One region of the Methylophilus sp. DMC18 genome, then DNA from elsewhere that is predicted to be linked to it. Evidence: predicted binding sites of a transcription regulator. Region 1 holds the regulator's gene; the other holds the start of a gene.
What was found. The regulator FliA, encoded in region 1, starts transcription of late flagellar genes. The targets are predictions, from matches to a motif close to CTAAAGTTNNCNNAAANNNTGCCGATANNA.
Positions count from the first base shown of each region.

Region 1 (6,069 bases):
GCTCGCCATTGGTGATGGCCTGGTGGCACAAATCCCTTCGCTGGTGATTTCCATTGCGGCCGGTGTGGTGGTTTCACGTGTGGCCAACAATGAAGATATCGGCGGCCAGCTGATTAGCCAACTGTTTGAAAATCCACGTGTGCTGACCATCACCGCCGGCATTATTGGCGGTATCGGCCTGATTCCAGGCATGCCTCACCTGGCCTTTATCGGGTTGGGGGGCTTGTTGGGTGGGATGGCCTATTCAGTCAAACAAAAACAGGAAAAAGCCAAACAGCAAACGGTGATTGAACCACAACCAGATGATAAATTGGCCCCGGCCAGCGAGGCGGAAGAAGCCACCTGGAACGATGTGCTGCCAGTAGATACCATCGGCCTCGAAGTTGGCTACCGTTTGATCCCGCTGGTGGATAAAGGTCAAGGCGGTGAATTGCTCAAGCGTATCAAGGGCATTCGCAAGAAATTTGCCCAGGAGATTGGTTTCCTGGCACCGACGGTCCATATCCGCGACAACCTGACGCTTAAACCGAATGCCTACCGCATCACCATGAAAGGCGTGGAAATGGCGACCGGGGAATCTAACTATCATCAAATGCTGGCGATTGATCCTGGTGCGGTGACCGGTGAGCTTGAAGGCACCCGCACTACAGATCCAGCCTTTGGCTTGCCCGCAGTGTGGATTGATCCCGAGCAGAAAGAATTCGCACAAAGTCTGGGCTATACCGTGGTAGATCCAGGCACCGTGATTGCCACTCATTTAAACCACATCATTTCACTCAATGCCGGTGAGCTGTTGGGCCGCCAGGAAGTCCAACAGTTGCTGGATCACATGAGCAAAGAATCCAGCAAGCTGATTGAGGAAATTGTGCCCAAGATCATCAGCTTGTCCACCTTGCAAAAGGTCTTGCAAAACCTGCTCAATGAGGGCGTGCATATCCGTGACATGCGCACAATTCTGGAAACGCTGGCAGACCATGCCCAGTATTCGCAAGATGCCAATGACTTGACCGCCATGGTCCGTATCAAGCTGGGGCGTGCAATTGTGCAGGACCTGTTCCCCTACAGCAACGAAATCACCGCCATGACCTTAGATGGCCAATTGGAAAAACTGTTGTTGCAAGCATTACAAAACAACCAGTCCAGCCAGGGCGTGATCGAGCCTGGCATTGCCGAAAGACTGTCACAAGAGACCGAAATGGCCGCCAGACAGCAAGAGCAGATGGGCTTGACACCAGTCCTGCTGGTGGCTGGCCCCCTCCGCCAGGCTTTATCCAGATTTTTAAGAAGGACCGTCCCGCACCTCAGAGTGTTATCCCACGATGAGTTGCCAGACAACAAATCGATTCGTGTCACCAGTTTAATCGGAGCGCAGTAATATGAACATCAGAAGATTTTTTGGCAAAAACGCACGTGAAGCCCTGGCTCAGGTCAAGCAGGCCCTGGGGGAAGATGCCATTATTGTTGCGAATCGCAGTGTCAACGGTGGGACCGAGATCATGGCCATGCTGGAGTCGGATGTCGATGCCAGTGCGAGCCAGGCAAATGCTGAGCAAGGCAGCGAGCAAACCCGCAGCCTGCTTGATTTTGTGCATGCAAAAGAGCAACCCCGGCAAGCAACCCCAGTACCGGCACCGCGCGCCGTTCAGCCGCCGACAGCCACGGTCTCTGAAGAGGCCAATGTCAACGAGTCGGCCATCATGGACATGCTCAAGCAGCACAGTGAACAACAAGAGCATGCGTATCAGCTGGCAACACAAACGCTGGAAGAAAAAATGCAAGGCATGATGGTGGAAATGCGCCAGATGCGCAGCCACTTTGAAACCCAGATGAGTGCCATGACCTGGCAGCATCATTTACAACATAGCCCGGCCAAATCAAAAGTGCTGGGCACCCTGCTCGCTGCCAACTTCAGTGCGTCGCTTTCACGCCAGATTGCCGAAAAAATGCCGCAACACATTGATGTGAACAAGGCGCCAATGTGGGCCAAAGAAGTGATCAGCCGCAATTTGCACACGCTGGACGACGAAGATGCTTTGTTGGACCGTGGCGGTATCTATGCCTTGGTCGGCCCGACCGGGGTAGGCAAAACCACCACCACAGCCAAACTGGCGGCCCGCTATGTAATGAAACATGGCACCCAGAACCTGGGCTTGATCACCACGGACAGCTACCGGATTGGCGGCTACGAGCAATTACGCATTTACGGCAAGATTCTGGGCGTGATGGTACATGCGGTCAAAGATGAAGAAGACTTAAAAATAGCCTTAAACGAACTCAAGAACAAACATATGATTCTGGTGGATACCGTAGGCGTCAGCCAGCGTGACCAGGCGGTGACTGAGCAACTTTCCATGCTGAGCCGTGCCGACAGCCCGATACAGAAACTGTTGTGCCTGAATGCGACCTCAACCGGCGATACCTTGACTGATGTGATGCGTAGCTACAAAAAGCATGATATCGCGGGCTGTATCGTCACCAAACTCGACGAAGCGGCTGCGATTGGCAATGTACTGGACGTGTTGATTCGCGAACGCATGCGCCTGTTTTACACCACCAGCGGTCAGCGTGTGCCAGAGGATATCGAGGTTGCAGACAAGCAAGCCCTGGTCGAGCGCGTGTTGACACCACACCAGGCCAGCCTGCCCTACCAGTATCTGGATGAAGAGTTACCGCTGGTGATCTCCAGCATGATGCAAACCGCCAGCCAGGAGCAGCCACATGTTTAATTACCGTGACCAGGCGGACGGCTTGCGCCGTATCATGGCCAAAACCTCTGCCCGCATTATCAGTGTGATTGGGGCCAATGGCCAGCCAGCCAGCCAGTGGATGCGTCAACTGGCGACCAGCATGCTGACGCCAGAACAGCGTTTGTTGCTGGTGCACGCGCACCGCCAACCCGCGATGACACATTCCCTGCAAGGCATCGCCGTGCAACGTCAGGCCATCCAGCGGGGCATTTTCAAACACCCGCAAGGCTATGACCTGACCTGTTTGGGCGAAAATGACCTGTTAACCTCGCCTTTATCTCACGATTTAAAAACGCAACTCAACGGTATAGTGGAGCAACTTGCGTACGATTACGACACTGTGATGATTGAAGCACAACTGGATAGCCAAGACTACAGCCTGCTGCTGCCGGTAATTGCCGCGCATGAGCTGGTGATCCAAATGGATAGAAGCGAAGCCGCCATTAAGTCGGCATATGCGACCATCAAGCACATCAGCCAGCAGCATGGGCAGATTCCGTTGGGTGTCGTCGTGACAGACGCTAACCATGATCAAGGCAATCAGTACTTTATGCGCCTGAACCAGGTGTGCAAACAATTTTTGGGCATCACGCTGGAGTTCATCGGGGCCATGCCTGCTGAAACCGCCAAGGCAGTCACTGCCAACCCTGGGCGCGCGACTGCAGAAGTGAGCAAACAGCTTTCCAGCACACTGGCGTTTAAAACCGTCGCCCATCGTCTAGAACAACAACGGATTTCCATGCCATCCATGGCTGTTGCCTAAAGTCAAAAAGGAAAAACATGTATACCGCTAAAGGCACGACTCAAAATACCGATCAGATGCTCAAAATGCATAGCGGCCTGGTCAAGAAAATGGCGTATCAAATGAAGGCCAAGCTGCCCTCCTGCGTCGAGCTGGATGACCTGGTGCAAGCGGGCATGATCGGCCTGATGGACGCGATACAGCGTTACGAAGATACGCATGGGGCACAATTTGAAACTTACGCCTCTCAGCGCGTACGCGGCGCCATGCTGGATGAATTGCGCGGTGCCGACTGGCTGCCGCGCGGTATCCGCAAAAACATGCGCGATATCGAGTTGGCTGTGCAGCAACTGGAACAAAAACTGGGTCGCCCGCCTACCGAATCCGAAATCGCCAAGCACATGAATTTTAGCCTGGAAGATTACTACGAGGTCTTGAGCGACTGCCAGGGTCACCAGCTGATTTATTACGAAGATTTTCAGGACGATGACGGTGGCGAGCACTTTCTGGATCGTTATGTGGACGATGATAGCAGCGACCCGGTGAAAGCCCTGCTCGAAAGCGACTTCCGTGAAGCCTTGATAGCCTCTATCGACAACTTGCCTGAGCGCGAAAAGATATTGATGGGCTTGTATTACGAGCAAGAGCTTAACCTCAAGGAGATTGGCGCCATCATGAATGTGTCCGAATCACGCGTTTGCCAGCTGCATAGCCAGGCGGTCGCCCGCTTGCGTGCCGCCATGCGTGAAAAAGCCTGGACCGGAGTCGCCTGATGGATTGGGGTAGCCTGGCCGGACTGCTGATTGCACTCGGCGGCCTGGTTCTGGGCCAAGTCATAGAAGGGGGCCACCTCAACTCCCTGATGCAACCTGCTGCCTTTGCCGTGGTTATTCTCGGCACGACTGGCGCCGTCTTGCTGCAAACCGAACTCAAAGTGTTTATCAAAGGCCTGCGCATGTTGAAGCTGGCCTTTGTCCACCCACAAGATGACCGCAAAAAACTCGCCGTCAAAATCAATCAATGGAGCCAGCAGGCGCGCAAAGAAAGCGTTCTGTCGCTGGAAAGTTACATCAAGCGTGAGCAGGATCCTTTCGTACGCAAGGGCTTGCAATTGCTGGTGGACGGCACCCCGCCTGATCGCATCCGCGAAGTCTGTGCCATTGATATGTATTACTACGAAATGCAACAGCGCGACGCTGTCAAAATCTGGTCAGCGGCAGGCGGCTATGCGCCCACCGTAGGCATTCTGGGTGCGGTGCTCGGCCTGATTCATGTCATGGAGAATCTGTCTGACCCAAGCAAGATCGGTAGCGGCATCGCAGTGGCCTTTGTTGCCACCATTTATGGTGTAGCGCTCGCCAACCTGGTGTTTTTACCCATCTCCAATAAACTCAAAGGCCATGTCCAGCATGAAATGTCCAGGCGCGAAATGCTGCTCAATGCCTGGGTCTCCATCGCACGGGGCGACAATCCAAAACTGGTCAGTGAGCGGCTGGAATCTTATCTGCATTTGAGACAATCGTGATGTACAGACGCCACAAGCTCGAAGATGAAGAGGAAAGCCACGAACGGTGGCTCATTTCTTATGCAGACTTCATTACCCTGCTGTTTGCTTTTTTCGTCGTCATGTATGCCACCTCCAACATTAACCTGAATAAATACCGCGCCCTCTCCAGCTCGGTCGTCAATGCGTTTCAGGGGCAACCGGGGGCTGTCGGCCAGCCGCAGAATATGCCACAGGGCTTACAAACGCCTGGTTTGCCAGTTCCTGGCGCACAGAATCAAAATGGGCAAGTTCCAAGTGCGGTGATGAAGCCTTTGCCGCTCAGCTATCTATATCAGGAAAAAAAACTGCGTGATCAGGAGAAAATTCGTGCCATGGCTCAGCAACTGGCCAACACTCTGGGGCAATGGATAGAGCAAAAACAGATCACGGTTTACCAGTCAGACTTGGGGGTGGAAATGGATATTTCCACCCATCTGCTGTTCCAGAACAACCAGGCGGCATATACACCCCAGGCCAGCCAGATACTGCACATCATCAGCGCACAACTAAAAAATGAATACCGCACCCTCCAGGTTGAAGGGCATAGTGACAAGCACACCTTCAGTGGCATGGTTGACGCAGAAAGCAAGCGTTGGACATTGACGGCGACGCAGGCAGCACGCGTCGCGGCAACACTGGCCGCCGATGGCATCGCAGCCAAACGGCTTTCAGCCCTTGGCCTGGCAGAAACAAGGCCGGTCTCCAGCAGTGACAACAATCTGGCGCAATCGCTCAACAGCCGTATCACCCTGCGCATCCTCACCGCAGAGGCAGGTGAGCAACTCACCACCAATCTGGCGAACCGCCAGGAAGTCTCGCCAGCCGAGCCAGAAGCAACCGCAGAGATTCCAACGATGGCAACGCCAGCTACCTTGCCATCAGCAATGACAAACAAGCGCAACAGTCAGCCTTGACCTTGGCTGTGCGGCCGTAAAAGTTATTTTTTAAACCATCCCCTTTTAGGGCATCATTTCTAAACCAGCGCTTGTTGCAACCAATCATTAAATGCGTCTATTGGCATGGGTTTACCAAAC
Region 1 is NZ_JBQUZE010000002.1:600,881-606,949, reverse strand. Features, by position in the region: gene flhA (flagellar biosynthesis protein FlhA) at 1-1,375, shown strand, start outside; gene flhF (flagellar biosynthesis protein FlhF) at 1,377-2,726, shown strand; gene ACT53G_RS06795 (MinD/ParA family ATP-binding protein) at 2,719-3,510, shown strand; gene ACT53G_RS06790 (RNA polymerase sigma factor FliA) at 3,528-4,262, shown strand; gene ACT53G_RS06785 (flagellar motor protein) at 4,262-5,014, shown strand; gene ACT53G_RS06780 (flagellar motor protein MotB) at 5,014-5,949, shown strand; gene ACT53G_RS06775 (putative bifunctional diguanylate cyclase/phosphodiesterase) at 6,009-6,069, opposite strand, start outside.

Region 2 (6,069 bases), on a different contig from region 1:
TGACTTAAAACGGATTATGCGCGCAGTTGGTTTTGCAACCTTACTGAGTGCAGCCTATGCCCTTTTGATACACCCTAGCATCATCATCCCTCGATCTGTGCTGATAATGAATCCTATGTTACTCATTTTAGCGATGGGTGGGAGCCGTTTTTTATATCGTGCCTGGAAAGAGCGGCGCTTATTTAATGCGGTTGCACTGCAAGGTAAGCCCGTGATTGTGATCGGGGTTGAAGATGCCTCTTTTAACCTGATCAAAGAGCTCAGTAAGAATCCGGAATGGCGTGTGGTGGCGATGATAGATCCTGCGAACAAGCTGATTGGCCGGGAAATTATGCATACCAAGGTCGAGGGAGGCTTGGAAGATATTCCGGCGATTGCTGCACGTTACAGCTGCCAGCACTGCATGATTGCAATGCCAAGTAGCCGGCACCAGAAGCGTAGATTGGCCGTAGAAGCCGCGCGAAAAGTGCCTTCGATGGAGGTATTAACCCTGCCCGCTATGTCTGACCTGATTAGTGGCCGGGTGAGCCTTTCTCAAATTCGCAAAATTGATGTGGAAGACTTGCTGGGCCGCGATGTGGTGCAGCTGGACACCCATGGTTTGAGCTTGATGCTGGCTAATAAAGTAGTGCTGGTCTCGGGGGCTGCGGGCTCCATTGGCTCGGAACTGTGCAGACAAATACTGAGTTTTCACCCGGCACAATTAATCTGTCTGGATATCTCGGAATATGCGTTGTATACCTTGCAGCAAGAATTTAATCAGTCCGTCACCAATGCAGAGCTGGTCTATCTGGTGGCGGATGTGAAGAATCAGGCCAGGATGCAACGCATCTTGCAAAATCATCAGCCGGAGGTTGTGTTACATGCCGGGGCTTATAAGCATGTGCCTATGATGGAGCATTTTAACGTGGTAGAGGCCTTGCAGAACAATGCCTACGGCACCTACCAGATTGCAGCGGCGTGCCAGGCGGCTAATGTGCCCACTTTTGTGCTGGTCTCCACTGATAAAGCAGTGAATCCGACCAATGTCATGGGCGCCAGCAAGCGTCTGGCCGAACTCATTTGTCAGGGCTTGCAAAACAAGCAAAATCACACCCGTTTTATCACGGTGCGTTTTGGCAACGTGCTGGGAAGCAGTGGCAGCGTGATTCCAAAATTCCGCGAGCAAATTGCGCACGGCGGCCCAATCACAATTACACACCCGGAGATCACACGCTACTTTATGTCCATCCCTGAGGCCGCGCAACTGGTATTACAGGCAGCGACCATGGGCAACGGCGGTGAAGTCTTTGTAATGGATATGGGCACACCGGTCAAAATCATTGATCTGGCACGTGACATGATTAAACTATCCGGTCTGCAAGAGCAAGAAATACGCATTGAGTTTACCGGCCTGCGTCCGGGTGAAAAGCTTTATGAAGAGTTGCTGGCAGATGATGAAAACACCTTGCCGACGAGCCATGAAAAACTACGAATTGCCCAAGCGCGCAGTGCAGATAGCCTTTGGCTGACGCAGTTGCTCGAGTGGTTGGCGACCATACCGCATTTGCCAGAGTCTCAAATCAAGCAAGACTTGCAGCGCTGGGTCGAGGAGTATCAGCCAGATACCCGGCCCGCACCCTCTGTCTCTTTACGTGCCACTCTGGCGCCATTAGAGACCCTCCCCTCGCCTTCACAACAGATACACTGATATGCCTTTAATCACACTCAAACAGGCCAGCCTGGCCTTTGGTCATGTGCCATTGCTGGACCAAGTCAACTTTCAGCTGGATAACAAGGAGTGTGTCGGCATCATTGGCCGTAACGGTACCGGTAAATCCAGCATGCTTAAAGTGGTCGCCGGGCTGATCAAACTGGATGATGGCGAATATTGGCGCGACCCTGGCATCAAGATTGCCTACGTACCGCAAGAGCCCGAGCTGGATGCAGCGCATGATGTGTTTACTGCCGTCGCCCAAGGCTTGGGGAATGTCGTCACACAACTTAAAGAATATCATGACCTGTCACTGCAGTTGTCGCAGACGCAAGAGACTGAAGCTTTGCTCGATCGCATGCAAGTATTACAGCACAGCCTGGAAGCTGAAAACGGCTGGGCGCTACAATCCCGCATTGCGTCTGTGTTGTCCAAACTTGGGCTACAGGCAGACACCCCAATTGCCACCTTGTCAGGTGGCTGGCGCAAACGCGTGGCCCTGGCACAGGCATTAGTGCAAGCCCCCGATGTCTTGTTGCTCGATGAACCGACGAACCATCTGGATCTGGAAGCAATCGTCTGGCTGGAGGAGCTGCTCTTGGGCTTTCAAGGCAGCGTGATGCTGATTACGCATGATCGTCGCTTTCTGGACCGCCTGTCTACCCGTATTGTCGAACTTGACCGCGGTCATTTAACCGAATTTACAGGCAACTATAGCCAGTACCAACTGAAAAAGGCTGAATTACTGACCGTAGAAGCACAACACCAGGCCAAATTTGACAAGTTTCTAGCGCAGGAAGAAGTCTGGATCCGCAAAGGGGTTGAAGCCAGGCGTACGCGCAATGAAGGTCGCGTCAGAAGACTGGAACAACTGCGGCTTGACCGCGCTGCACGCCGTGATCGTCAAGGTCAGGTGCACTTGCAACTGGATGCGGGCGAGCGCTCAGGCAAGCTGATTGCAGAACTGCAAGAAGTGCGCATGGCGTTTGGTGACAAAGTGCTGATTAATCGCTTTAGTACGCGCATCATGCGGGGGGACCGCATCGGACTGCTAGGCCCGAACGGAGTCGGTAAATCCACGCTGCTCAAGCTGCTCTTGGGCGAGTTGGCGCCTAGCGCGGGCAAGGTACAACTGGGGACGAATATCCAGGTGGCCTACTTTGACCAGATGCGCGAACAGCTCAACCCGGAAGCAACCCTGATGGACACGATCAGTCCGGGCTCGGAGTATGTGCAAATCGGTGAAACACGCACCCATGTCATTGGTTATCTTGAGGATTTTTTGTTTGCACCGCAACGTGCACGCTCCCCGGTCAAATCTCTGTCTGGCGGTGAACGCAATCGTCTGTTACTGGCCCGATTATTTGCGCGTCCGGCCAATGTATTGGTGCTAGACGAACCCACCAACGATCTGGATATCGACACGCTGGAACTGCTGGAAAACCTGCTGCAGGATTATGCGGGCACCCTGTTCCTGGTGAGTCATGACCGGGCATTCCTGGAAAATACGGTGACACAAGTCATTGCTTTTGAAGGCCAGGGCAAACTCACCGAATTTAGCGGTGGTTATGATGACTGGCTGCGCTTTAGCCAGCAGCGCGAAGCTGCAAATAAACCTGTCGAAAAACCGGTGCCTGCCGCCCCGTCCACCGCCAGCACGAACGCCTCATCCAACACCTCAACCCGAAAAAAGTTGAGCTTTAAGGAACAGCGTGAGCTTGAAGCGCTGCCTGCAGAAATTGAACAATTAGAGCAAGAGCAAGCTGATATCCAGGCACAGTTTGCACAAGGCGACATTTACAAGCAAGCGCCTGAGCAGGTCAAGCAACGACAAGAGAGACTGGATGAAATTGAAGCGTTAATCTTGCAGAAACTGGAGCGCTGGGAATGGCTGGAAAGCCAGTAAGCAACGCTCAAGCTTGAAAATGGCAATGATGAATTGCCATTTACGGTTGTGATCGTTTGATTTTAATGCGAGTTATACCGCAAAACTGGTGCGAGAGCTGTGGGCACCGTGAGTTTGGCCATTTTTGCCATAGAACTGCGTGGCATTGGTTGCTTTGCCTTGAATCGCATCCAGTTTTTCCTGGTTACGTTGAAAATGCTTGTTGATCAGGATGCCGTTGATGCGGTTAAGCTCTTTTGCCTGCGCCAGCTTTTTCTGGAACTCCATCCATGCAGTATCCATCACTTTGCCATGACCTAACTCCAGCCATTTAGCCATGCCTTTTTCATTGGCTTCGAAGCCGGCGGCCGACAAGGCAGCGTAACGCTGTTTTGCGGCTTCACCCAGCGCCTGTAGTAACTCTACACGCTGATCAATAATCCGTTCTATGGTGTCCAGATCAGCTTTGACCAAAGCTTTTTGTTCATTCTGCAAATCTTCAATGAGCGCTTCAACCAGATTGGCATCCGCTTCAAAACTGATCTCAGGGATAGCGTTGCGATTTGCAGTTGTCATAAACATCATCCTTTTTTCGAATGTATCAAATCCTTAACGGTTTGCAATAAGCCGTCAGCCACTTTACCCGTGTCGACAGTAAAGTCTCCACGCGCAATAGCACTTTTAATTTCGTCCACTTTGTGCGTATCAAACACCTCTGACGAGGCGATCCCCGCTTCAATGGACTGCATCTGCACCGATGCCGCGGACAATGTCACATTGTCTTTGCTGGCTGGCGTTGCCGATGTGCTTGTTTTTTCGGTACTTTTGCTGCTGGTACCTTTATCTAATACTGGTTTATCTACACCAATCCCAAGTTTCTTGATCGAATCTGAAATATTCATGCTATCCCTCTGCCTTGATGTCTGAGTTTGTCGGGTGACTAAACCCTCATTGATTAACAGTTCTATCGGCATAGTTTAAGCGAACTTTAGTTGTTAATATAGTTTTTATCTCAAGATTCTGATCGAGAAGTATTTTTTCATGGATGTCGTGGTGAGTCTGCCTAATATCTTACATCGACTTTTCCACTCGACAGTGCAACCCCTTTAATCACCTGGCCGCTACTGACTTTGACATCCACCACCTGCCCTGCATTGGCTGTTTGCAGTGCAGTCCCATCTGCACTGACCACAAATCCTTCGCCACGGCTATTTAACTGTACAGTCTGACCCTGCATGATCACAGGTCTGGACTTAAGCAACTCTGGGCGCAACACCGTGCCCAGCGGCATATTCAAGGCGGCTTGTTTGCCTTCAAGCATGGACAAGTCCGTGATAATGCCAGCCGGTAACTTGCTTAAATCCCCTGATTGCAACACCACATCGTTCGGGCTGAGTAGTGCACCCTGACTGACTGGCACTGCCGTCACTGCATATTCAGCCCACACTTGCACGTCTGCCTGCACATACAGCGTCCATAACTTGGTCTCGGCTTGCAGGCAACGGACACCTATATGTGTTTTACCCCACAACCGTGAGCCTGGTACGGTAAATCCTTCCATCATGTCGCAGGCAGCAATACGAACACGGCTGTCTAGTGGCTGAATGTCGACATTGACTTTGCCTGGATAACCTTGCGTCTGGCTCTGCACATATTGCACAGCGGTTTGATATACGCGGCTGTGCATGTCTGCGACCGCCGGCTCAGCGACACGCTGATTGGCCAGCGTAGCGGTTGTCGCCGTACGGTCAGCTGCGTGCAATAAATGACTGAAGAACCCGGTCAGGGCAATCAGCATCGCACAAAAAATTGTAAGCAGACGAGGTTTCATGAGCATTCATTCTACGCACAACCGCTGGCGCTAAATGCTCAAATAAAGGGGATTTACCGCATTTAATTCAGAAATTGTTCATAAACGTGCGGCGTACACTAGGCATAGCTAGTAAAAGTGACTCGAGCAATAAGAGGTAACGAGTTATCAGGATTAACGGCAGTGTCTGGCAAACCTTTAGGATGTTTTTGAACAAAGGTGCTTTGGCGACGAGGCTACAACAATCGCTAACCAAAGATTAAAGCCAGAGATTCAGGCAAGTGAAAGGAATCAATGATGATCAACAAATTAGACGCCGCACTGAATTTTCATCAGACGGCATTGCGTGTACGCAATGAACGTCAAGAGCTGTTGGCATCCAATATCGCCAATGCGGATACACCGCAATACAAGGCACGCGATATCGACTTTAAAGCCGCCATGCAGGCCGCCATGCATCCAGCCAGTAGCACGGGTAGAGCGACAGGTGGTTTGCAAAAAACCGACTCGGGCCACATGCAAGGTCAGCCGAATCAGGGTTACGCAGGCCCGGGTGATCCATTGTTCCGTACGGTGACGCAAGCCTCTGTAGACGGCAATACGGTAGACATGGATGCAGAACGTAATGCCTATGTCGATAACGGCATCCGTTATGAAGCAAGCTTAACCATGATCACCGGC
Region 2 is NZ_JBQUZE010000001.1:618,323-624,391, reverse strand. Features, by position in the region: gene ACT53G_RS02820 (polysaccharide biosynthesis protein) at 116-1,690, shown strand; gene ACT53G_RS02815 (ATP-binding cassette domain-containing protein) at 1,692-3,599, shown strand; gene ACT53G_RS02810 (flagella synthesis protein FlgN) at 3,672-4,154, opposite strand; gene flgM (flagellar biosynthesis anti-sigma factor FlgM) at 4,160-4,480, opposite strand; gene flgA (flagellar basal body P-ring formation chaperone FlgA) at 4,642-5,409, opposite strand; gene flgB (flagellar basal body rod protein FlgB) at 5,686-6,069, shown strand, end outside.
Region 2: a site for FliA is predicted at 4,541-4,570, ahead of flgM (flagellar biosynthesis anti-sigma factor FlgM). Genes of this name have one in related genera too.